Regions from separate parts of the Desulforapulum autotrophicum HRM2 genome, predicted to be linked through region 3. Evidence: riboswitches for the same ligand, from Rfam matches in the RefSeq annotation. Region 3 holds a riboswitch; each other region holds the start of a gene.
The links. Region 3 has a riboswitch for cobalamin ahead of HRM2_RS06040 (hypothetical protein). Riboswitches for the same ligand answer to the same signal wherever they lie in the genome.
Positions count from the first base shown of each region.

Region 1: linked by a shared signal. The riboswitch ahead of HRM2_RS00500 (ABC transporter substrate-binding protein) and the one ahead of HRM2_RS06040 (hypothetical protein) in region 3 are both predicted to bind cobalamin.
Region 2: linked by a shared signal. The riboswitch ahead of HRM2_RS01135 (FecCD family ABC transporter permease) and the one ahead of HRM2_RS06040 (hypothetical protein) in region 3 are both predicted to bind cobalamin.
Region 4: linked by a shared signal. The riboswitch ahead of trpD (anthranilate phosphoribosyltransferase) and the one ahead of HRM2_RS06040 (hypothetical protein) in region 3 are both predicted to bind cobalamin.

Region 1 covers NC_012108.1:127,485-133,475, reverse strand. Annotated here, with positions in the region: gene HRM2_RS00505 (FecCD family ABC transporter permease) at 1-400, opposite strand, end outside; gene HRM2_RS00500 (ABC transporter substrate-binding protein) at 378-1,892, opposite strand; cobalamin riboswitch at 2,032-2,214, opposite strand; cobalamin riboswitch at 2,397-2,579, opposite strand; gene HRM2_RS00490 (ABC transporter permease) at 3,012-3,758, opposite strand; gene HRM2_RS00485 (ABC transporter ATP-binding protein) at 3,755-4,489, opposite strand; gene HRM2_RS00480 (ABC transporter substrate-binding protein) at 4,504-5,466, opposite strand; gene HRM2_RS00475 (tetratricopeptide repeat protein) at 5,765-5,991, shown strand, end outside.
Region 2 covers NC_012108.1:275,464-281,454, reverse strand. Annotated here, with positions in the region: gene HRM2_RS01150 (efflux RND transporter permease subunit) at 1-302, shown strand, start outside; gene HRM2_RS01145 (protein phosphatase 2C domain-containing protein) at 405-1,211, shown strand; gene HRM2_RS01140 (glycosyltransferase family 4 protein) at 1,201-2,424, opposite strand; cobalamin riboswitch at 2,494-2,689, shown strand; gene HRM2_RS01135 (FecCD family ABC transporter permease) at 2,911-3,903, shown strand; gene HRM2_RS01130 (ABC transporter ATP-binding protein) at 3,912-4,697, shown strand; gene HRM2_RS01125 (ABC transporter substrate-binding protein) at 4,690-5,670, shown strand; gene cobI (precorrin-2 C(20)-methyltransferase) at 5,737-5,991, shown strand, end outside.
Region 3 covers NC_012108.1:1,378,955-1,384,945, forward strand. Annotated here, with positions in the region: gene HRM2_RS06035 (hypothetical protein) at 54-1,211, opposite strand; cobalamin riboswitch at 1,273-1,461, shown strand; gene HRM2_RS06040 (hypothetical protein) at 1,599-1,901, shown strand; gene HRM2_RS06045 (sensor domain-containing diguanylate cyclase) at 1,987-3,453, opposite strand; gene HRM2_RS06050 (TRAP transporter substrate-binding protein) at 3,655-4,707, shown strand; gene HRM2_RS06055 (TRAP transporter small permease) at 4,691-5,218, shown strand; gene HRM2_RS06060 (TRAP transporter large permease) at 5,230-5,991, shown strand, end outside.
Region 4 covers NC_012108.1:1,837,300-1,843,290, reverse strand. Annotated here, with positions in the region: gene HRM2_RS07965 (cache domain-containing protein) at 1-59, shown strand, start outside; gene cobT (nicotinate-nucleotide--dimethylbenzimidazole phosphoribosyltransferase) at 118-2,223, opposite strand; gene HRM2_RS07955 (hypothetical protein) at 2,223-2,423, opposite strand; gene trpD (anthranilate phosphoribosyltransferase) at 2,448-3,557, opposite strand; cobalamin riboswitch at 3,609-3,844, opposite strand; gene HRM2_RS25070 (TatD family hydrolase) at 3,987-4,793, shown strand; gene HRM2_RS07935 (succinate CoA transferase) at 4,897-5,991, opposite strand, start outside.

The DNA of each region.
Region 1 (5,991 bases), 1.3 Mb from region 3:
TATCCAGGATAAGTCCCAGCGCCGCCCCAAAAGAAGCTGCGTTCGTGATGCCCAGTGTGAAGGGACTGGCAATGGGGTTACGCAGAATGGTCTGTATTTCGCAGCCGCCAATCCCCAGGCAGGCACCTACAGCAGCCGCCATCAAGGCCATGGGCATACGGATACGATTGACGATCATCGGGTTATGTCCCTCACCTTCGCCGGTGAAGATGATGGTGATGATCTCTTCCAGAGATATGGCTGAAGAACCCAGTGAAATATTGAGCAGCAACAGCATGATGACGATCACCAGGAGGGCCGTCACCAGTATGGCCCTCTTTCTGATCATGCTGTTGTAAATTTGACGGTTTGCACTCATGCTTTGATGGCTCATACGATTAATTACCTTCAGGGCCTTCATACCTGTATACCCAGTGGGTAATGCTGCTGTTCACCATCATAAAGCGGTCAAAGAATTCCGCCAGAACGGCTTCGGGGTCCACCTCCTTAAATTCATCGGGGTGGAAGATTGTCGCCATTTTCAGGCAGGCGTAGAAGCCGTAAATGGACCGGTTCATGGCATGGGCCAGTTCATAGACATTTTGGTTCCTGACCGCTTTGAAATCCCGCCAGCCTGTTCTGTTGACGATATCAAAAGACGGCGCTTTGGCAGGATCATGGGGAAAATTGTCCATCCACCCGGCCCCGCAGGCACTTAGTATTATAAAGTCAGGGTCCACCTGGAGGATAATCTCGGGATCCAGGGTGCCTCTTCCGCCCTTACCTTTGGACGTGCTTACCAGCAAGGTATCAGCAATGTTGTCACCACCGGCCACAGCGATCAGATCGCCCCAGCCTTTTCTCTTACTGGTCTGGGTTAATCCAAATACTTCGGAATACCCTCTGAATTCATAATAAACTTCAGGTTTCTCAGTGATCTTTGAGATTTTAGACGCGATCAGGTCATACTGGTTGTCCAAAAAGGCGACCACTTCGGCAGCCCGCCCTTCCTGCTGGAATATTTTGCCCAATATTTCCAGGGTCTTTTGGGCAGAGGTACGAACACTTTTGCCGGGCACATCGATCATCACAATGGGGATACCCACCTCTTCAAGCTGGGCCATGATGGCTCCAACGTGGTGGTGGGCGCCCATGGCGGAGTTGACGATGAACACATCGGGGTCCCTGGCCAGGATCATCTCAAGGTCAAAAGGCGCGTTATGTTCAGAAATCTGGCCGAAGTGCTCCAGGTACTTACCCACGACGGGGGTGTAAACCCTGTCATATTTCCCAATGCTGCGGCTTCCGCTTTCACCGGAGGCTACCAGCTTGTTAAAGGCGTCCTTGCCCAAAAGCGGTATTATATAATCGATGACATCCATGGTGCTTATGGCATAGGAGGAGACCGGAAGATCGATGGTTACCTTGCGTCCCTTGGCGTCGGTGATGGTCACAGAATCGGTTTTAGGGGCCTTTTCAGGCATGGCGGCCGGGTTGAACCGAACCCGATCCACCGGCTTTTTCACCACTGGCACATAGCCCAGGGCCTTGGGATCTATACCGGCCTTTTTCAAGGCATCGGCCACGGCTGCGCGGACCGCATCTGCGGTTATGGTGGCACCGGAAACCCCATCCACATCCAAGGCCTGCTGTTCCACAATGGCTTTGCTCAGTTTTTCAATGGGGACGGTCCCCACCCCCTTGGTCTCGTGGTGTTTGTCATCTATCGCCACTGAAAGGATTTTGCCTTTATTGTTGAGCTCAACCTCGATATTGACCTCGCCGTGGTAACCCACGGCCGTACCTTTGTAAGAGCCGGCAAGCGATTTTGCCTCTATTGCAGATGGGCTGAATGCAGCCCATGATGCAAAGAGAAAAACAGCGGTAAAAAAAAGGGATAAACACTTATTCATGACAATCTCCTTATGCGAAATAATTGCTGATATGTGAACGATCTTAACCGGCCCCAGTATGTATTCTGAAAACAAAAAAACCTTGCTGCCCCAAATGGCCGCAAGGTTTTAAAAAGGCATTCCCCCACTCCACGAAGGCATCTATCCTGACTGCTTGGCCGGTCTCCTGACTTAGGTTCTTCCTACTGACCGCGCCTTCCAGAATCAGTTGATCCCGTGGCATTGGCGGCGTTCGTCCCCATTCACAGTGGCGGGTCCGCTGCGGAATTTCACCGCATTCCCGATTATCCCTATAGAGGGCACCCAGCAATCTATCTATCTATCTATCTATCTATCTATCTATTTATCTACTCTGATTTCTCGATATACTCTCCCTACTCTAAGCAATCGCCGACATGGGAACAGGCTTTATCGGCCCCAGTATGTATTCTAAAAACAAAAAAACCTTGCTGCCCCAAATGGCTGCAAGGTTTTAAAAAGGCATTCCCCCACTCCACGAAGGCAATCTTTCCTGACTGCTTGGCCGGTCTCCTGACTTAGGTTCTTCCTACTGACCGCGCCTTCCAGAATCAGTTGATCCCGTGGCGTTGGCGGCGTTCGTCCCCATTCACAGTGGCGGGTCCGCTGCGGAATTTCACCGCATTCCCGATTATCCCTATAGAGGGCACCCAGCAATCTATCCAATTTTTCATATACTCTCCTTAACTGGTTGTCAATACATTACGCCACAAATCAGCAATTCTAATTTTGGATATCAGTCCGTGTGACGGCGGTCGGTATTCCTTTTCTGAACATTGAGAAACAAAGGGGATCAGATTTTCGGGCAGGACAAACCCAACAAAACCGCAAATTGTCTGAGGGAGGTACGACCGAGTTTTTGCGGTTTGGGTTTGCCCTGTTCGAAAATCCCCCGACTTTTTCGGTTCAGAAAGGGAATACCGACTGCCGCATATACATTAAAACCAAAATTAGAATTGCTGGCCACAAATATCTCCAGACTTCCATATCCATACCATTGGGCTTTAATGCCGATGCCCTGAAAAGAATTGAAAACTTATTTGCCAACAACATTGACAGATCCCGCAGGCCAGCAACGGGAATGCAAATTTGTTCCAACCCTCAATGCCAGGGGCAACTGATTTTTTCCAGAAAATTGCTGCCCTCATTCAATATCACCCCCAGAAGGCTCATGCCGAATATTCCCACAAACATGGCGTTGAAATCCATTTGCCCCCAGGCGTCCATGATCAAATATCCCAACCCCTCGGTTGTGGCAAAGGACTCCACAAAAAACAAGACAGCTACACTTACCCCTGAGTTCAGGCGAAGGGCTGTAAAGCCGTGGGGCAGGGCGGCTGGCAGATATCCTTCCCAGAACAGCTGCCACTTGCTGGCCCCGAGGGATCGAATTGAATCCAGGTGCTTGGGGTGAATTCCCCGGACCCCGTCCCGGGTGGCCACCAATACCTGGTACCCGAGAATCAGGCTGATGATGATGATCTTGGAAAAATCCCCCAGCCCGAACAGCAAAAGCACTACGGGCAACAATACCACCTTGGGGATGGGATAGGTCATGGTTACAAAGGGGGACAGAAATTTGTCAAACTGACGGGAGCTGCCCATGAGGATTCCCAGGGGAAAGGCAACTGCCCAGCCAATGACCATTGCCGTCACAGCCCTGAAGGTACTGGCTGCGAAATGGTGCCAGAATTCAGACGTCATAAGCGCCCTGAAGAATGCAAGGACAGCATCTTCCGGACAGGGCAGGACATTTCGGGACAGCAGAATGGCCATGACTTTCCATATCAGATAAACCACCAGAATCGTTATGGCATATGGAACAGCGATGCGTCGGAGAAAGCTCACCAGTACTCCCCTATTCGATGCCGGATGGACCGGATCAGTTCGTAATATTCATTGGACCGTCGGTAGGCAATATCCCCAAACCCGGGGTTGTCGAATATTTCATGTATGGATGCCGGAGACCCGGAAAGAATCAGGATGCGTTTGCCCAGAAAAACAGCCTCTTCCACACTGTGGGTGACCAGAAGATAGGGAACAGAGGTCGCAAGCCAGGTGGTCAGCAGCGTGTCCTGGAGATTTTCCCGGGTGATTGCATCCAAAGAGGAGAAGGGTTCATCCATGAGCAGCAGCCGGGGTTTGGATACATAGGCCCTGGCAATGGCCACCCGTTGCTGTTCACCGCCGCTCATCACCAGGGGAAAATCGTTTTCACGGCCCGCCAATCCAAGTTCTGCCAAAATTTTCCGGGCCCTTGCATTTCGCTTTGTTCTGGAAACACCCTGTATTTTTAATCCCAGGGCCACATTCTGCAGATTGGTTTTCCAGGGCAGCAGGCCATAATTCTGGAGGATCAGGGCGACATCCGGTACGGGTTTGGATATGGTCCGGCCATCCATGAGAATCTGCCCGGCTTCAATTTTTTCAAGCCCGCTGATGAGATGGAGCAGGGTTGTCTTACCACAGCCGGAAGGCCCCAGAATAACCAGTGTTTCCCGGGCATCCAGAACAAAGGAAATATCCTTTAAAACCGCCTTTGAATTAAACCCCTTACATATATGGCTGACTTTAAGCATAGGACTCTTTCTGGTTATGGAATCAAGCGATCATATGGAATTGACTCGTTCAACAGCCCCTTTTTTATCATCCAGTCCTGGACCTGCTGTACTTCCGTCTGGGTAGGTATCCGGGGGTCTGGATATTGGTACATGGGAAAATTATCCACCAGGTCCTTGGGAATTCTGCAGGTTTTGATCATGAGGGCACGATATTTTTCCGGCGCCCGGTTAATGGCGTCGACCGATCGGGTATAGGCACGAACAAACGGTTCTGACAGATGGCCTTTGGCCCCATGTAAATTCAGGACGGTCAGGGGGATATCCAGTGCCTGGTCAGTCACAACAGGTCTGGCGCCCCTGCTCTGGGCAAGGGATGCCATGGGTTCGGGTAACAGGGCCGCATCTATCTTGCCCGTCAGAAGCATCTGCACGCGAAGGGGCATTCTCTTGATTTCAACGGGTTCCAATTGCATCATATCCGTTTCCGGGGCCTGTTTTAAAATATCCAGCAGATATTCAATAATAGATGCCTTGGAAATGGCCACCGTGATTTTTCCTTTTTCCCGGACCATCGGCAGTTCAGGAGATAACATCAACCCGAACATCCGCTGTTTTCGGTCCGTTGCGTAGGAAATAGTCAAAAACCGAACCGGGATATTATTGCGGATCATGAGCAGGGTTGCGGGGATATCACCGAAAAAGCCGTCCAGTTGACCGCTCTGCATGGCAGTGTTCCTTTCCATGGCACTGGAAAAAGAGACCAGTTTAACATTGAGATTCTCAGCTTTGAAATAGCCTTCCGCCACACCCACCTGCAGGGGCAGTGTATCAATTACCGGCAGAATACCCATGCGAAGGGTTTCCGCACAAAGGAGCCCGGCTGACAGTGAAAAAAGAACCACAAGTACACAGACAAGGCAGATTCTCTTTTTTTCACCATGGTTCGCTTCGGGTATTGTTTCCGTGCGGGCCGATTCCCTATTAATTTCTCCCATTAATATTTCCCCTTCATAATTGTCGTCAAACGCAACATCATAGGCCTATCCATGGATGAATTCAAGCAGGAATCTCCAAATGGACAGGGTCAGCCTTTAAGTTGCTCCGGGAATAATATTCAACGGTTCCCACCCCGTTGGGAACCGGGTCAGCAGAAATACTGCTTGAATAAACTTGCCCGGTATGCAAAGATTTTTCTAAATTAAAAGGTATTATGGTTCATTTTTAAAGATTTTCTGATCTCTCAGCATGACATCTGATTCAGGTAAAATGATAAATGACCTGTGTGGAGCAAAAATGATAAATGAACAGGTGACCCCCCAGAACTCAGCAAAACAGTCAATTCTGAAAAAACGTACAGCAGACGATTTTGAAAATATTCTCAAAAATGCGGCTTCAGCCCACAGACAGGGCAGGCTTGCCGAAGCGCAAAAAGGCTATGAAAAAGTATTGGAACAAAGGCCTGACTGGGGACAGTTGTTGAATGCCCTTGGAGCCGTATACCTGGACCAGTCCCGACCGGA
Region 2 (5,991 bases), 1.1 Mb from region 3:
ACGGCCTTTCGGCCCATGGGGCCATTGTTGCGGCAGGAACCCAGCGTTTCCGGCCCATCATGCTTACCACCCTCACCACATTTGGCGGTCTTGCCCCCATGATCTTTGAAACCTCCCGCCAGGCAAGATTCATGATCCCCATGGCCATATCCCTGGGGTTCGGCATCCTGTTTGCCACCCTCATCACCCTGGGCCTGGTGCCCACATTTTACCTGGTGGTGGAGGATCTCAGGGATTTGTTAAGCGGGCAGTCACGACCCAGTGAGCCATCAAATAACGACAAAATAGCACCGGTATCATAAATTCCTATAACCCGTTAAAAGGCTATTAATATAATCGCTTTGACATCAAAACCTCCACGCCTATAATTGACTCTACAGCTAATCAACCAATGAAGGGAAAATATGAGAGCCGAGCACATTCTGGAAAAAGGATCGGGCAGGATCAACGAAGATGCCCTTGTGATGGAGGGATCTCTTTTTGGAGTTTTTGACGGGGCAACAAGTCTTGACAAGGCCCTGTTTGACGGCTGTAAAACCGGAGGGAAGATTGCCTCTTCAACGGCCTGCGATGTATTTAAAAAAAACGGAGCATCCCTGGAAATCCTTGCAGGCAAGGCCAACGAAAAAATATGGGAGACCATGATCAGCCATGGTGTAAATCTTTCGGAACGTCAGAACCTGTGGAGTACCAGCGCTGCCGTGGCAAAAGTAGACGGCCGGGTACTTGAGTGGGTTCAGGCCGGTGATGCCTGTATCATTCTTGTCCATGGGGACGGTTCCCACCGGGTACTCGGAGAAAAGCCGGACCACGATTTTGAAACCCTCTCCCTTTGGAAACAGATGGCTCAAACCAGCCCGGTCACCATTGGACAGGCCCTGGCCCATCAGATTGCAAAGACACGGCAGCAAATGAATCGTACCTATGGTGTGCTCAACGGAGAAAGGGCAGCAGAAAATTTCATTCTTTCAGGGGTTGAACCCCTGGAAGAGGTCGCCCATATTCTCCTGTTCACCGACGGGCTTCAGCTGCCAACACCCGACCCGGAACCGCTAAAACGGTTTGACGATCTGGTGAATAACTACCTCAGGCTCGGACTCCATGGTCTCAGGGACCGAATTCGGGCCATTGAAGACAAAGATCCCATGTGCAGACAATATCCCCGGTTCAAGTGCCACGACGATATTGCCGCCATCGCCGTCACCCTTTAAGGGCCTTTTTGTAAACGGCTTCAATTTTTTCAAACACCTTCTCCCATGTATACTCCCCTGTCAGGCGATCATTCATCGGCATGTCCGATACCCCTTGTTCAAGATAATCCCCAATGATCCTGGCCAGAATCCGGGTCAGGGCCTGTTCCAGACGGGGAAGGTCCGACCCATGGGGTGTATCCACCGTTGCAAGGGGCGGAAGATTCAAAAATTTCACCCGGCCAGGGGTTATCCCGCTGAGTACCTCACAGGTACCGGGCAGGGCCGTGGTCACGATTGTGCAGCCAGAGGCAAGGGCCTCCATGAGCACCAGGGGAAGTCCTTCAAAAAATGAGGGCAAAACAAACAGATGGGTACGCCCCATGAGGCGGGCAAGTTCAGGGTGGGTCAAGGTTCCATGGAGACAAACCTGGTCACCGAACTCAGCCGCAAGTTCCTTGCAGGTACGTTGTTCCTCCCCACTTCCGCTGCCGGCCAGGTGCAGCCGCCAGGGCAGTGAGCCCAGGGGTTTAAGGGACTTGAGAAGCCAGGGTACACCCTTTGCCCGGCACAGTTTCCCCGCATAGAGAATCTCCACTGGCGGAGGGGTAGGTTTTGCGACCGGAAAAAAAAGATGCTGGTCAAACCCTGCACCCACCACATGGGTTTTTCCCCGGGCAGCCGGGTAGGTGGAAATGATCTCCTGGGCCTGGACCCTGCTCAGGGCAAGGATACCGGAGACCTTTTGGGAAAGCTCAAGGGGTTTTTCCTTTAAATGGGGACACAGGGCCAATTGCCTCAGACAGGTCCCATGGCAGGAGACAACCATGGGGATGGCGGGTGCAACCTCGGTGGCAAAAGCCGACACCTGCCACAGGTGGTGACTGTGAATCAAATCCGGCTTAAATTGATGGACTGCTGCGGCAATTTTCTCTTTGAATGCCACCTCATAACTTCGAAGCTCCAATGGTGAAAGGGTTGCAAATACCCGACTGGGATAAGGCATGACGTCACTCATTCCAGGAATGGGAAAGTTAAGTGCAGGGGTGTTGAAGTTCACATAAAGGGAGCAATCAGGGTCTATCAGACCAGGGGCCAGGGTGAAATTATCCTGAACGCCCGCCACAAGAAAGTTTTCATGGCCGCTCTGCCGGGCGCAGTTGACAACCGCCTGGAGATATTTCCCACTTCCAGTCATATCCGGCATCTGGCTGATCAGGTGTAAAATTTTCATGGGCTACCCATAACATGATTTTATTAAAATGGGAAAATATTTCCATTGACATTTTAACAGCGGCGTCCTATTGTCAATAAAAATTCAGGTATTATGCATCATGAAGAGGGAATCCTGTGAAACTCAGGAACGGACCCGCCGCTGTAACCGGGAATGAACGCTGTCCAATGTCACTGTCCTTGACATTAATTGTTAATGGGATGGGAAGACACAGCAAGTAAGATGATCCGGAAGTCAGAAAACCTGCCTGATATGGAATGAAATAAGACGATCTTGTGGGCCTGCGCGGTTGGGCTGGATCAATTAAAATGGCGGATGAGGATAAATACGGAATCCCATATCGATTAAATGTCGATATGGGTTTTTTTGTTTACACTGTTTCACATGGAACAATGGAGACCCAGTCTCCATCATATATAATAGGAATATGGCACGCAAGTGAGTCTACCGGTTATCGCCATATGGAAGAAGAGAACAGGGCTTCTGGTGCTCCTGTTCTCTTTTCTTCTAGTCGGGATGGTCATTGCTTCTGCATCCATGGGATATGTCGACATCGGGCCCTCAGATCTTGCGTCCCTGATCAAGACAGAAATCTTCAACGATCCAGGCCCTGTTGATGCCACGGTCAAAACCATTGTCATGGATGTCAGGCTTCCACGGATACTGGTGTGTGCCGCCGTTGGCGGCGCCCTTGCCCTGTCGGGCGTGCTGTTCCAGGGTATTCTCCTCAACCCCCTTGCCGATCCCTACACCCTGGGGGTTTCAGCCGGGGCTGCCTTTGGCGCCTGCGTTGCCATCCTCTTAAGTCTTGGGGCCACACTTGTGTCTGTGCCCCTCTCTGCCTTTACCGGTGCCTGTCTCACCCTTTTTGCCGTCATGTTTCTCTCATTTTCCGGCAGCAACAAAGGAGGGGGGTTTTCCTCGAACAGCCTGATCCTGTCGGGTATCATCGTTGCAGCTATCCTGTCGGCCGGGATCAGCTTCATGAAGTACCTTGCCGACGACCAGGTCTCTGCCATTATTTTCTGGCTCATGGGCAGCTTTGCATCAAAAACATGGGGCGAGGTGGCCTTGACCTGGACGGTTCTGGGTGCGGGACTGTGCATCTCGTTGTTCTTTGCAAGGGACCTCAACCTGGTCTGCCTGGGCGACCGTTCGGCCACCAGCCTGGGGGTTGATACCCAGCGGGTCACCCTGATTCTGCTCGTCACCGGCTCCCTTCTTGCGGCCGTATCCGTATCGGTTTCCGGCATCATCGGCTTTGTCGGGCTGCTGGTACCCCACATGGTAAGAATCATCACCGGACCGGACCATGGACGACTCATCCCCGTTTCCATACTCACAGGATCCCTGCTTCTGCTCGGTGCCGACACCATTACCCGGGCTGTTCTTCCCCACGAAATCCCCATTGGCGTGCTCACGGCCCTGATCGGAGGACCTGTCTTCTGCTGGATATTCAAAAAAAGCCAGGAGATATAGAAGATTCAATGGAAATGATTGTTCAAAATCTGGGTTTCGCCTACGACCAGAAGCCGGTACTCCAGGACATCAACCTCAGGTTAAAGCCAGGATATTTTTATTCCATCCTCGGCCCCAACGGCTGCGGCAAGACCACACTGCTTGATCTGCTCATCCGCCACCACAGGGCCGATACCGGCACCATAATGCTCGAAAAAAAATCCATCCATGATTTCACACAAAAACAGCTTGCAAGGGCCATTGCCCTGGTCTGCCAGGGGTATGACATCAATTTCCCGTTCACCGTCAAAGAGATCGTGATGATGGGCCGGCATCCCCATATAGCAAGGTTTGCCCGGCCCGGCAGCGAGGATGTCCAGATAGTCGACAGAATCATGGAACGAACCGGCATCAAGGGACTCATGAACCGAAGAATCAACCGCCTGAGCGGCGGGGAACGCCAGCGATGTGTGGTGGCCCGGGCCCTTTGCCAGGCGACCCCCCTGCTCTTTCTGGACGAGGCCTTTTCCAGCATGGATATCAACCACACCCTGCGCCTGCTAAACATTGTAAAAACCGAGGTACTCAAATCCAACAGAACCGTTGTGTCGGTGTTCCATGACATCAACCTTGCTGCGGCCTGGTCTGACAGCCTTGTATTCATGAAGCAGGGCCGAATCATTGCCGCCGGTCAAACAGATGATGTTCTGGACGAGGAGATGGTGCGGCAGGTGTTTGAGGTGGAATCCCGGGTTGAGTTCAACCCCTATTCCAGGGCAAGGCAGGCCAGTTTCAAGGCGGGATACCTTGAATAAAGATATCAGCAGAATAAAAACCGCCCTATGGCTGAGCCTTTTCATGGTCCTCTCAAACCTGGCACCTGTCCTTGGAGCACAACGGGTGGTTGACCAAAACGGCCGGACCCTGATATTTGAGCGACCTTTTTCAAGGATCATCTCACTGTATGGGGCACACACGGAGAATTTAGTTTTTCTGGGCCTTGACCGGGAAATCATCGGGGTCTCTCGCAGCGACATCCACGACCCTCGATTTTCAACCACCCCCTGGTTTTCCGCCCACGATGGTCCTGAAAAATTTCTCGGGGCAAGGCCCGACCTTATTTTGATCCGCCCCATGATCGAAAGAGGCTGTTCCAGGCTCATCCAGCAGCTTGAACGCTCGGGTATCACCGTAGTATCACTCCAGCCCGCTGACGTTGAAGGAATGTATGATTACTGGACCACCCTTGGACGACTCACCGGCAGGAATGAACAGGCAGGGGCAATGGTCGCTGATTTCAAACACCAGGTAGCCGGGTTTCGGGCCCTTACCAAGGGCATAGCACCAAAAAAACAGGTCTACTTTGAAGCCATTCATTCAAAAATGAAAACCTTTACTCCTGGTTCCATGGCCCTTTTTGCCCTGGAGGTTGCAGGCGGAATCAATGTTGCAAAAGATGCCAGGGCGTCCAGGGGAACAAATATCGGCAACTACGGCAAAGAACAAATTCTTGCCCATGCAGACAAAATTGACGTGTTTCTTGCCCAACAGGGAGAGATGAATCCTGTTTCCCGTGAAACCATAGAGACTGAGCCCGGCTTTGCCATGATCAAGGCCGTAAAAAACAACGCAATTTACCTGATCGACGAACAAATTGTATCACGGCCTGGATTCAGGCTGTTGCAGGGAATTAAAACCATTGGAGAAATCCTCTATCCTGACATCTTCGGCGCCCTGGATCCCAGGAACTCGGACGCCCTGATCCAGGAGAAGAGGAAAGCATTCTGAAATCCGGAGAGACACGGACCCGGACAGGTCCGTTTCCTTCACCATGTTTAACAAGGAAAACAACACATGAGCACAACCGGTAAACTTTTCGGCATAGGAGTCGGTCCCGGGGACCCAGAACTTTTGACACTCAAGGCCGTACGAACCATTAATGAGGCCGATGTCATTTTTACGGCGGCATCCACCAAAAACAGCTACAGTCTGGCCGTGGAAATCGCCCGGCCCCATATCACAAAGGGGACCGATATCTGTTCCCTCTCCTTTCCCATGATAAAGGACAAGGTCGAGTCCAAAGCCGCCTGGGACAACAACGCCCGCAAG
Region 3 (5,991 bases):
GCTCCTGTATGGCTTAAAAAACCAACAGTTAAAGTTGATAAAAGGCCTTTTTATTACTCCCTTGCATTTTCGTCAACCCAATTTTTCAGGGCAGGTGCTGCGGCAAGGGCTGCGATCTCATTGTGCTCAAGGCGCCGGTGCAAACGTGCGCTTTCCCTTTTTATCGACTGGGTCAGTGACGCAAGTCCACTTAGGTCATGGGGAATCTGTTTCTGGTCAAGGTACTGCTTCACCAGCCTTTGGCCGCACAAAACATTTAGAAATATTTTTTCCTCGCCGCCAAGGCCAAACCCTGAACCGCCATGGGTACCTGCCACATGGGTCTTTACCCCATCCCCGAAAAAGGGGGTGTTGTAGGTAAGAAGTGGTTCCCCTGTCTGTTGCCGGCATACCCCATCAATGTAACGGTAGTATTCCCTGAAGGTGTCGACATCTTCAAGTCGCAGATCCAGGGCATACCCCTGATCCTTTAGCACCCTTGCCGTGGTGTAGAGGTCAGCAAGCCCGTTTCTCTCCCCAAGGCCGAACACGGAGGCTTCAACAACGGTTGCGCCTGCCACAACCCCCATGACCGTGTTGGCCGATGCCATGCCAAGGTCGTTATGGCAGTGGACGGCAAGCCGTGTGGAACTGTTCCTGGAAAGCCTGGCAATGGGGGCAATGGCGTCGTGCACCTGGTTGGGGCCCATGATGCCCGAGGTATCGGGCAGGGAGAGAATGTCCAGGGCGAGTTCTTTGATTAGGTATAGGGCCGCCCTTGAAAGGAATTCAGGATCGGTGCGTCCAATGTCCAGAAAGGCAAGTGAGATTTGGGATCCCGGGCAGTTGGCCCTGATTGTTTCAACTGTTGTTCCAAGGTCTGGAAATGCTTGGTCCATGGGGCTGTTCCACTTTTCTTTTGACACATGGGCATGGAGGTGGAAGTCCAAAGTGCCAGTTTCTGAAAGGGTTTGTACATCCTCGAGACATGCCCGGCCCATGGCGGCAACCCGTATGGAATAACCTTTTTCAACTGCTGACGCAGACAAGTGTTTGAGCTTTGCCTGTTCCGATTCATGGGCTGGGGGATAACCTGCCTGGCAGATGTCAACGCCTAAGCGTTCCTGGAAGTTGAGCACGGTCATGGCCTGGTTCGAGGAAAATACCATGCCCCGATGTTGCATACCTTCCCTCAGGGTCTCATCAATGATGCACAATTTGTTTTTATCCATGGTTTCTCTGCTTGTTTTGGGTTAAAGATTATTTCACTGTTGACATTTTATCCGGGTTGCATCTATTTAAACATAATCAGGTGCTCTTTTCGAGCATAATAGGGAATCCGGTGAAATTCCGGAATGGGCCCGCCGCTGTAAACGGGAACGAACGCTGCAATATGTCACTTTCGTGTTGTGAGACGATGGGAAGACGCAGCCATTAGAATGATCCGTGAGTCAGAAGACCTGCCTGGTTGATTGACATGTCGGACTCCCCGTGGACAGGGAACGCCTGGCGATATTCAGGAGAAGAAAAGGGATACCCTGAATCGATATTCATCGGTTCGGGGTTTTTTGTTTGCCTTGAACCATTTTACCCAACTGTTTTTTATGGGAGGCAAAAAAATGAACCAAGACCATGTGTTGAAAATCAACAGGATTGGAAGCAATGGGGTCGTTACAGACAATTTTCCGATTTATACCATGAGGGATGGGTTGCTCTTTCGAACAATTGCCCATCCCATGGGGTGGTCCGAGTGTCCCGATTATAAATTTGGGTCGGATGGAAAATTTTATCGGACAAAGCACCATCTTCAAGGGATAAGTCTGATGCCCGAGTATGAGTTTGGGCCTGGCGGTATGCTTTACCGGACGCAAACCCATGTGGAAGGGTCGGGTAGTGACCCTGAATTCGTGGTACTGGACTGATCCATTCCAGGATCTAAGGGGGTGAACCCGATTATTCCATGAAGGTGAGCCGGGGAAACCTGTCCATGGGGACAAAACGCCTGTATCAGGGGGTGATGGGGCCGGGACGAACGGTCTCTGTTTCACAGCGATTTTTTCCGCTGGCCTTTGCCAGATAAAGTGCCTTGTCCGCTCGTTTGAGAAGTGTCTCCTTGGTGTCCTGGCCTGTATGTTCAGTGACACCCACGCTGATGGTGACGCAGATCTGATCGTCCCCATATCGGGCGGGTTGTGATGCCACAGCCGTTCGTATCTTTTCCGCTGTTTTCATGGCATCCCCAAGGTCGCATCCCTTGAGGAGGATGAGAAATTCCTCTCCGCCCCACCTGCAGAGAATATCGCTGTTACGTATGGTGCGGGCCGCTGTTCCAACGGTCGTTTGTATGATATAGTCGCCTGCCAGATGGCCGTAGGTATCGTTGACCCGTTTGAAGTGGTCAAGGTCAAACAGGATGATCGACAGGGGGGTCTGTTTTCGTTGAATCTCCTTGAGGGTCTGGTCAATGATGATGTCAAAGGCTCTGCGGTTGTAGACTCCCGTGAGTTTGTCCGTTGACGCCATTTTTGTAAGGCGTTTTTGAAACGAGGCAATGGTGAGGTTGGTGACAATGAGGATCAGGCCGATGATGCCAAAGGAAAAGACGAGGTTTAGCACAAGGGTGTTGCGGACCTTTGCAATGGCCTTATCTCCGCATTGCTCCACAAAGAGATACCAGCCAAATTCAGGGATGTACCGGTTGTTCACATAGATGTTTTTGTTGTCTTTTTTGTATTGAAATGACAAGGGGCTGCCCGCGTGAATTTCCTGGCGGTGTTCAGCAATTTCCTTGACCTCAAAGATGTTTTTAACAGGTTTTGAAAAATTTTGACCGTGGAGGGTGATGTTGCCCTCCTTGTCCGTAAAAAAAATGGTACGATTGTACCGTTCCTGGTAGGTGTTGACCATTTTTTTCACCGCATGGATGGCAAGGCCCACCCCTGTTGCGCCAATATAGTTCCCGTCATAGTCATATACCTTGTGGTTGATGAAAATGGTCATGGTGTCCTGGTTGGCCATGTCTGGATCCAGGTTGATCTCGTAGTCCGTGTCAAGGTCTTTGATGCGGAAATACCATTGGTCACGAAACTCCTGTCTTTCAACGGTTTTTAATATGCCCTTTGAGTAGTAGTATTGTTTGGTGTTGTCTGAGACAAAAAAGCTGGAAAAAGTGTTGTACTTGACTTTAATTTCTTCAAGGTAACGGGCAATTTTTTGGGGATTCCTTTCTCCCTGGATGACCCAGTCCCGAAGAAAGGTGTCTGCCGCCATGAGGGAGGCGATAAAAGTGGGTTTCAGCAGGTCCCTCTGGATCTCCGAGTAGACGTTGTCACCGGTCAGGGGAAGTTCTGTGTGGGTGATGTGGTGGTTCAGGGCAGCACTTGATACAAGATAGCTTGTAACGCTTGTGCCGATGAACCCCGTGAGCAGCAGTAGGCTTATGATGATGATGAGCCGATAATTTTTACGTGGCATTAAACTCCTTGAACAGTCTGCCTTGAATGATACATCTATTTTAGGGATGAAATTATTACAGACTTTTTTCTGGAATTCAATATAAAAAAATAGTGCTTTTGATCGAGGATGCTGATATCTATTTAGATATTAGGATGAAAGATCGGGTTGAACCCCGGGTCCCTGGAGTATTTAAATGGAAAAAATACAAGGAGCAGTACAATGGCTCAAAAACATAGAATAACAAGGTTCTTTTTAGCGGTTCTATCGGCAATGGTAATTGTGTCTTTTTCTTCTGACCCCGTTTTTGCAGACAAGAAAAAGATTAACATCCGTTTCAGCACCTGGCATGTGCCATCCGGGGCCGATGTTCAGAAACTCTGGATACCCATGCTTGAGGAGATGAAAAAGAGAAGCAACAACCGCATCACCTATACCATGTATTCGGGTGGTGCCCTTGGAAAGGGGCCCGACCATTTTGACATCGTCAAAACAGGGCTCTCGGATATGGGGTATGCGACACTTAGCTGGACCCCGGGCCGTTTTCCTCTGACCGATGTGCTTTCTTCCCCCATTGTCTGTCCGGCAAAGTGGAAGGGGGTTGAGGCGGGCATGGCCATGTACGACAGAATGCTCAGCCCCGAGTTTAAGGATGTCAAGGTGCTCCACATCAACAACTGCGTCATGGCCCATCTTTGGACAACCCGGGCTGTGACCCGGCTTGAGGATCTGCAGGGCATGAAGATTAGAAGCCCGGGAGGCCTCCAGACTCGGGCCATCCAGGCCCTGGGGGCCACACCCGTATTCATGCCCCTGGGGGATGTGTATTTGTCCATGGAAACCGGGGTGATTGACGGGGTTGTCACCTGTCCTGCACTGGTCAAGGCGTTTAAGCTTAACGAGGTGGCAGGGTTTGGGGTGCCGACTTCCTTTGGCTGCGTTTCCGAAGGCTTGTTTGTCAACAAACGGTTTTGGGAAAGGGTGCCCGAGGATCTTAAACCCATCATCGAAAGTGTTGGAAGGGATGCCTATAAAATTGCAGGCATCTTTGACGAAGGGTGGTATGCGGCGACCATGGCTGAATTCAAAACCACCATGGAGATCGAGGAACTTTCCCCGGCCGAGCAGCAGCGATGGGATGACCGGTTCAGAAAGATGCTTGTGGCGTGGGCCGAAGAACTCGAGGCCAAGGGATTGCCCGGTAAAAAGGCTCTGACGGCCTTCAGGGAGGAACTTGGCCGGGTGGGTGTTGGATTTAATGCCTGCCCTTACTAAACACCTGCTGTTTGCAAGGTTTAAGCGACTGGTCCATGGGCTCACCCGGTGGTCCCTGGCCCTTGGCATGGGGTGGGTTCTGGTGATGATGATTCTTACCACGGCTGATGTTGCTGGTCGCTATTTCTTGTCAAAACCAGTACCGGGCGCCATGGAGTTGAGTTCGTTCATGCTGGCTGTTTTTGCCATGCTGGGAATGGCCCATACCCATCAACGGGGTGCCAATGTCCGGGTCACCATGCTGATTCGAACCCTTCCTCCTTTTTTTGCCAACGTTCTTGTGATCATCTCCACAGTCCTTACCCTCCAGATAGTGGGAATGATGGCATGGTACGCAGTCAGAATGGGACTGGAAGAGTACCATGCAAACGCCACCACCGACGCCCTTTCCATTCCCCTGTACCCCCTTGAATTCCTCCTGGCCCTTGGTACCTTGTTGCTCGGGTTGGAGATCATTGTCAACCTTGGTGATGCTTTTTACCGGCTCTTCGCAGCTAAGAACCAGGGGTAAAGGACGCTATTATGGATCCCCAGACCATTGGATTTATCGGTATTGGCGTTCTGTTTTTGCTTTTGTTTATCGGTATGCCCATCGGCTTTTCCCTGGCCTTTGTGGGCTTTTGGGGAATTGCCTTTATCACGGATATAAGCGTTGCCCTTCCCACCCTGGTTCGTTCGTTTAACGGCACCTTTACCACCTATTCGTTTACCGTGATTCCCCTGTTTGTGATCATGGGAGAGCTTGCCACTGTTTCAGGCTTAAGTCAGGGGATATACACCCTTGCCGACAAGTGGCTCAGGCGGCTGCCCGGCGGTCTTGCCATTGCAACCCTGGGTGGGTGTGCCGGGTTTGCCGCCATCTGTGGGTCATCCGTGGCAACGGCAGCAACCATTGGCAGGGTGGCCCTGCCCGAGATGCGAAAGTACGGCTATGACAATTATCTTGCAACGGGAAGCGTTGCAGCCGGCGGTACCCTTGGTTTTTTGATCCCGCCTAGTATCGGGTTTGTGGTTTATGGCATTCTCACGGAACAGTCCATTGGTAAACTTCTGGTTTCAGGTATTCTTCCCGGGGGGATTCTGGTTGCAGCCTTTGTCACCATCGTGGTTGTCTGGGTGATGATCCGGCCCGAAGCGGCGCCCAGGAATCTTGAACAGGCGGGCATGGGCGAGAAGCTTAAGGCACTCAGGGATGTGTGGGAGCTGATTTTGGTTTTTTTCCTTGTCATGGGAGGGATCTATTTCGGGCTGTTTACCCCCACTGAGGCCGGTGCTGTGGGGGCT
Region 4 (5,991 bases), 460 kb from region 3:
CAATTGTCAGGATGCAGACAAGCCTGGCCTATGCCATGAAACGACTTAAAACCCTTTAAATGGATGAAATAGGAGTACCAGTTGAGTTAAGTAAATTGACTCCCGGTACCCCGCTTTTCAGGAAGGACTTCTTGAAATTTTTGCCTCGTCAAAGGAGGCCATCTCAGTCATAATTCTGCAGGCGGTCTCTGCCAGATCAATGGCCAGGGCCGCACCTGTTCCTTCACCCAGCCGCATGCCCAGGTCCACAACCGGTTCAAGGCCCATGTAGGCCAGGGCCGCTTCCTGGGCTTTTTCCACAGACTGATGGCCAGATATAAGGTATTCCCGGATATCAGGACAGATCAGATAGGCGATGAGCCCGGCTGCCGTTGAAATTACCCCGTCCAGGACGACTGCACATCCCTCTGAGGCCGCAGCCAGGGTCGCACCAGCGATGCCGGCAAGTTCAAATCCCCCAAGGGTTCTCAAAATGTCAAATCCGTTTTCAGGATCAAGATGATGGAAATCAAGTACCCGTTGGATCACCTCTGTTTTGTGGGACAGCCCCTTGTTGTCCACCCCGGTGCCCCGGCCTGCAGCCTGGGCAGGGCTGATGCCTGTTACAGCGGATATAATTGCCGAAGCGGATGTGGTATTGCCAATGCCCATTTCCCCAAGGCCCAGAATCTGAACCGGAACCTTTCCATGAATGGAGAAAAATGCCCGAATCCCGTTTTCCAGGGCCTGGACAGCCTGGGGAGCGGTCATGGCCGGTTCCAGGGCCATGTTTCGGGTACCCGGGGCTACTTTGGCCAGAATCAGGTCTGGATGGGGAGCAAAGGTTTTTTCCACGCCCATATCCACCACCTTCATCTCAATTTCATAACGGCTGCAGAGGACATTGATGGCGGCCCCGTGATTAAGGAAATTGTCCACCATCTGCCCCGTGACTTCCTTTGGGAAGGCCGACACCCCTTCTTCGGTGACGCCGTGGTCACCGGCAAAGACCAGTATGGCCTTTTGTTTTATTTCAGGATGCAGACTGCCCTGGATTACGGCCATCTGGATTCCTAAAGCCTCAAGTTTGCCTAAAGCCCCAAGGGGTTTGCTCTTGTCATCCATCTTGGCCCTGGCCTGGGAGGCCATATCCCGGGGTGGCCGGACAGCCTGGATAATCCTGGTACATAACGGACTTTTTGACAAAGAATTTTCTATTACACATGGAGACGCCCCATCCCGTTTTTCGGCCGGTTTTTTCGGCTGAAAATGGTGGGAACCGGTAAAATCCAGGATATATTTAAGGGTTTGCCCCTTGAGCACCTGGGGCAGAAGTTCTGGGGCCCGTTCCGGGACGACCACCTCTTCAATAAGCCGATTTAGAGACACCCCGTGGGAAAGAAGAAAGGGCAAGGCCTTTTCAATATCTGATTTTTTCATCCCATAGGCCCCCGCCAAGACGGCTTCTTTGTAATGGACCAGATTCAGCAGGTTGGTTTCCACGGACTCATTTTTGGTAATCCCGGAAAAAAAAGAAATATATCCGCCCTTATCCACCTTGGTAATGGCCTGACAAAAGGCAATGTAATCCGGGCAGGTATTGATCACAATGTCAAAGAGGCTCTCATGGGTTTCTCGGGCGCAGTCCAGGCCTTCGGCTTTCAGAATGGGACTTATTTTTTCAATTTTTGCCGCATTTTTTTCCAGGATAAAAGGAATGAGGCCCAGGTGTTTTGCATAGATGGCCGTGATAAGCCCCATGGTTCCCCCGCCGTAGATGAGTATCTTTTTACCCGGGGTCGCAGGCAGTTTTTCAAAGGCATTGACCACGCAACCCACGGGCTCCGCAAAACACGCCGCATAAAGATCCAGATCCGAAGAAACAGGAACGAGGCTGGCCAATGGAAGAACGGCCCGGTGTGCAAATCCCCCGTCGTGGTGGAATCCTGTGATCTTCATCCCGTCACAAAGATTTTCCCTGCCAGCCCGGCAGTAGTGGCAGGTACCACAGCTCTTTCCGGGCCAGACAATATACCTGCGGCCCTGGTCATCCCGGACCACCATCTCATGTCCCAGAACCCTGGGAAAGATCAGGTCCCTATGGCCCTGTTCCCACATTTTGGCATCGGTTCTGCATACGGCACAGGCCAAAACATCCACCAGGACTTCATCCGATCCCGGGGCCATGGGAGGCAGGGGACGAATTTCCAGCTGCTTCAGCCCTTTGAGCACCATTTGAATCATTATAAATCCTCTTCAGTTAATACCAGTTTTTTGATTCGGACGGCTTCATATCCCCGGGCCTTTGCCTCTCGTTCAAGTTCCCTGACATGGGCCAGGTGGTCCATGGGGTATACCGACGCCTTGTCCAGGCCAACTTCAATAAATTCATCGGGTTTTATCCTGAGATACCCTGTGCTGATTTTGATGATCAAAAGTTCCATGTCTATCTCCTTGACGAGGCTAAGTCAAACCAGGGAATAAAGTTTTTCCAGCCCTTTTTCAGAATCTGTGTTCTGGGCGGTCACCCAATTTTCCAGGGTGTCAAAGGCCTTGCCGCTTTCAAGGAGGACAGCGGCCTTCTGTATACCCTGGTCCAGGTTGTCAACCTTACCCGCAGCCAGGAAAATCAAGCCGGCATTGAGGAGGGTGGCATCTTTTCTGGCCCCGTTTTCCCTATTGGCAATGAGGCCTGCAAACCGCCGGATCTCTTTTCCAAGTTCAAGTTCTGGTCTCAAATCCTCATAGTTTGGGGTCGATAATCCCAGGGATACCGGGTCAATGGTGAATTCAGATATTTCACGTTTTCCCGTATCACCGTCGGTCTGGATCCGCGCACAATGGGTGGGCCCGCAAACGGATGCCTCATCCATGCCAAGGCCTGCGCCCGCCACTTCTCCGTAAAGGACAATGGCGCTGTGGTATCCGATCTGGGCCATCACCTCTGCCACGGGCATAATCATCTGCCTGGCATAGACCCCCCTGACGCCAATGGCAGGAAGGGCAGGATTGGCAAGGGAGGCGGCAATGTTCAGGGTAGAACCGAAAAAAATTTGTGACAGAATTCGTCCCAGGGCATTGGGATGGATATGGGGACTCATGCCGTTGAATAATCCCAGGCCAGCGGATTTTATGCTTTGGGCCACGGTGTCGGCCGTACATTCCACATCAACCCCCAGGGCCTCTGCCATATCAACGGTGCCACAGACAGAGGTGATGGCCCGTGCCCCGTGGCGGGCCATGGGCACTTTTCCGGCTGCAGCAATGATGGCTGCTGCCGTACTGATATTAAAGGTTTTAAAGGTATCCATGCCCGTGCCTGAGTTTTCAGCCACGGCCAGGTCCAGGTTCACCTTGGTGGTGTCCAGTTCATAAATGGCCTGCCAGGCACCGGCCACTTCTTCAGCGGTTTCTCCCTTGGCGGTCAGTGCGGATAAGAATGCCCCCTGCTGAAGCTCTGTTGTGGCGTTGTTGAGAACGGTGAGAAAGGCTTCATGGGCCTGATCACGGGTGATATTTTTTTTATTGATAAGGCGGGTGATGATCACACCAAAGGCTTTATCTGTATCAACGGACATAAGTCTCCTCCTGAAAATAGTATTCAACAGGATCTTATTCCAGCGGATATCCCTTGGTCTTTTGCCCGGGCAGGCTTTCCGGCTGACGGATCATTCTCTGACCTGCGCCTTCCCCTTTCGTTTTGGTAAGGAACCAAATTAAAAAAGTGGCATCATGCAGGCCTTGTCCCCGGTCACGGCAACGGCTGGTATGCAACGGAATTTCACCGTTTTTCCTTTTATCCCTGGCCCCCCTTATGCTTAAATTCATTTTGGGGGCGGCAGGCACCCTGGCAATGTCGAAAAGTATACGTGATGACAGGCGAATTTGTCAATACGCAGTTTGATTAAGGGGCTCAGATGTAAATAATTCCACAAATATGGTGCAGGATTTCAGGTTGAATATTTCACCGAACTGAGATAGGCATAAACCCTATTGAAACATTAAAATTGGAGCATCATCACGTGAACCTGAACCACATCAATTTTGTCGACAGCCACATGCACCTTGATCTTGTGCAGAAAAGCGACCCGGATCGCATCCAATGGATCAAAAAAGTTCATTGTCTGGCTGTATCCTGGGCCTTTGCAAAACATATCGACACGACGGCGGATCTCCATCGGGCCCTTGCACTTCAGAGAGAAACCATTCACCACCTTAATTCTACCGGCCTGCCCTGTTTTTATCTTTCAGGCGTGCACCCCCGCAACATCCCCCCCGATCTGAAGACCGGAGCCGTTGCTGACCTGATCATGGAGAATATTGACGACAAGCTATGTCTGGGTATGGGGGAAATTGGTCTTGAAACGGCATCAAACCGGGAAAAGGATATTTTTTCAGCCCAGATGTCCCTGGCGCCACAGATCATCGGCAGGGACAAGGTGATCGGCATTCATACCCCCAGAAAGGATAAACAACGGGTTACCCGGGAAATTCTGGCCCTTCTGGAAAACCTTCCCGACCTGAGGGATTCCATTGTGATCGATCATTGCACTCTTCAAACTATCGGTACGGTACTGGAGCAAGGATTTCGGGCTGGAATCACCGTAAGTCCGGTCAAGACATCCGGCGGTGAACTCCGCCAAATCGTGGCAAGATACCCCGATCACCTGGATAGAATCATGCTCAATACCGATTCCGGGGATCTGTATTATGAAGACCTGTATATGGTTTTTATGGATCCGGGGATGCCGGAAAGCCTGAAAACCGCCCTTACCAGAGACAACGCACTCATTTTTTACAAAAAAATCAAATGATGCCCCCCACCAAACGCTATTTCCTTGAACACCGTCTCCGTGTGGCTAAAAAGCTTGCACCCCATATTTTTATCTAACGGTCTCTGGGTTCTATGCTGACTGCCTACATTTTCATATCCCCTGTTTCCATGAATCGCTGATGAAAGGAAAACGCCTCCCCCAGCAGATGGGGTTCATGCCCACCCACCTTGTGCAAAGCCCGGCTGTAATAATCCCACAACAGATCCCGGTAATCGGGGTGGGCACATTTTTTAATAATTGCTTCGGCCACCTGGCGTGGGGTGAGGTTCCGTGTGTCCACCAGTCCCTGTTCGGTGACAATGACATCCACAGAGTGCTCTGAATGGTCCACATGGCTCACCATGGGTACAATGGCAGAAATGGCTCCGTTTTTGGCCATGGAAGGGGTCACCATGAATGAAAGCGCCCCGTTTCTCTCAAAATCCCCGGATCCCCCAATGCCGTTCATCAGCTGGGATCCCATAACATGGGTGGAATTCACATGCCCATAGATATCCACCTCCAGGGCCGTGTTAATGGCAATCACCCCCAGACGACGGATCACCTCCGGGGAATTGGAAATCTCCACAGGCCGGAGAATAATCTTTTCTTTGTATCTATAAATTTCTTTAAAAAAACGTTCCCTGGCTTTTTCAGACAATGTCATGGCCGAGGCAGATGCGGCCCGGATTTTTCCCATGTCAATCAAATCCAGCACACTGTCCTGGATCACTTCGGAATAAAGATCCACACTTTCAAAAAAATCATCATCCATGAACCGGCTCAACAGCGCATTGGAAACATCCCCCACCCCGGCCTGCCAGGGCAGTGTTTTTGGCAAACGGTCTTTTTTCATCTCATGGCGGACAAAATCCAGAATCAGCTCCCCAATGCGCAGGGGTATTTCCCCGGGGGGCTGGAACACGGCACAGGTATCTTTTTCACCGCTTTTCAAGATGGCCACCACCTTATCTGGATTCATCTCAATAAAGGGTTTACCAATGCGATCCGCCGTGCGGTACAGGGGAATGGGCATGCGATAGGGGGGATCTTCAGGAATAAAAATATCATGAATGCCCTCAAGTCCCCGGGGCTCACTTTCAGACATTTCAATGATTATTTTATCGGCGTACTTAACATAGGTGGGGGTATTACCCACGGACATGGTGGGCACCAAATGCCCCTTTTCAGTGATGGC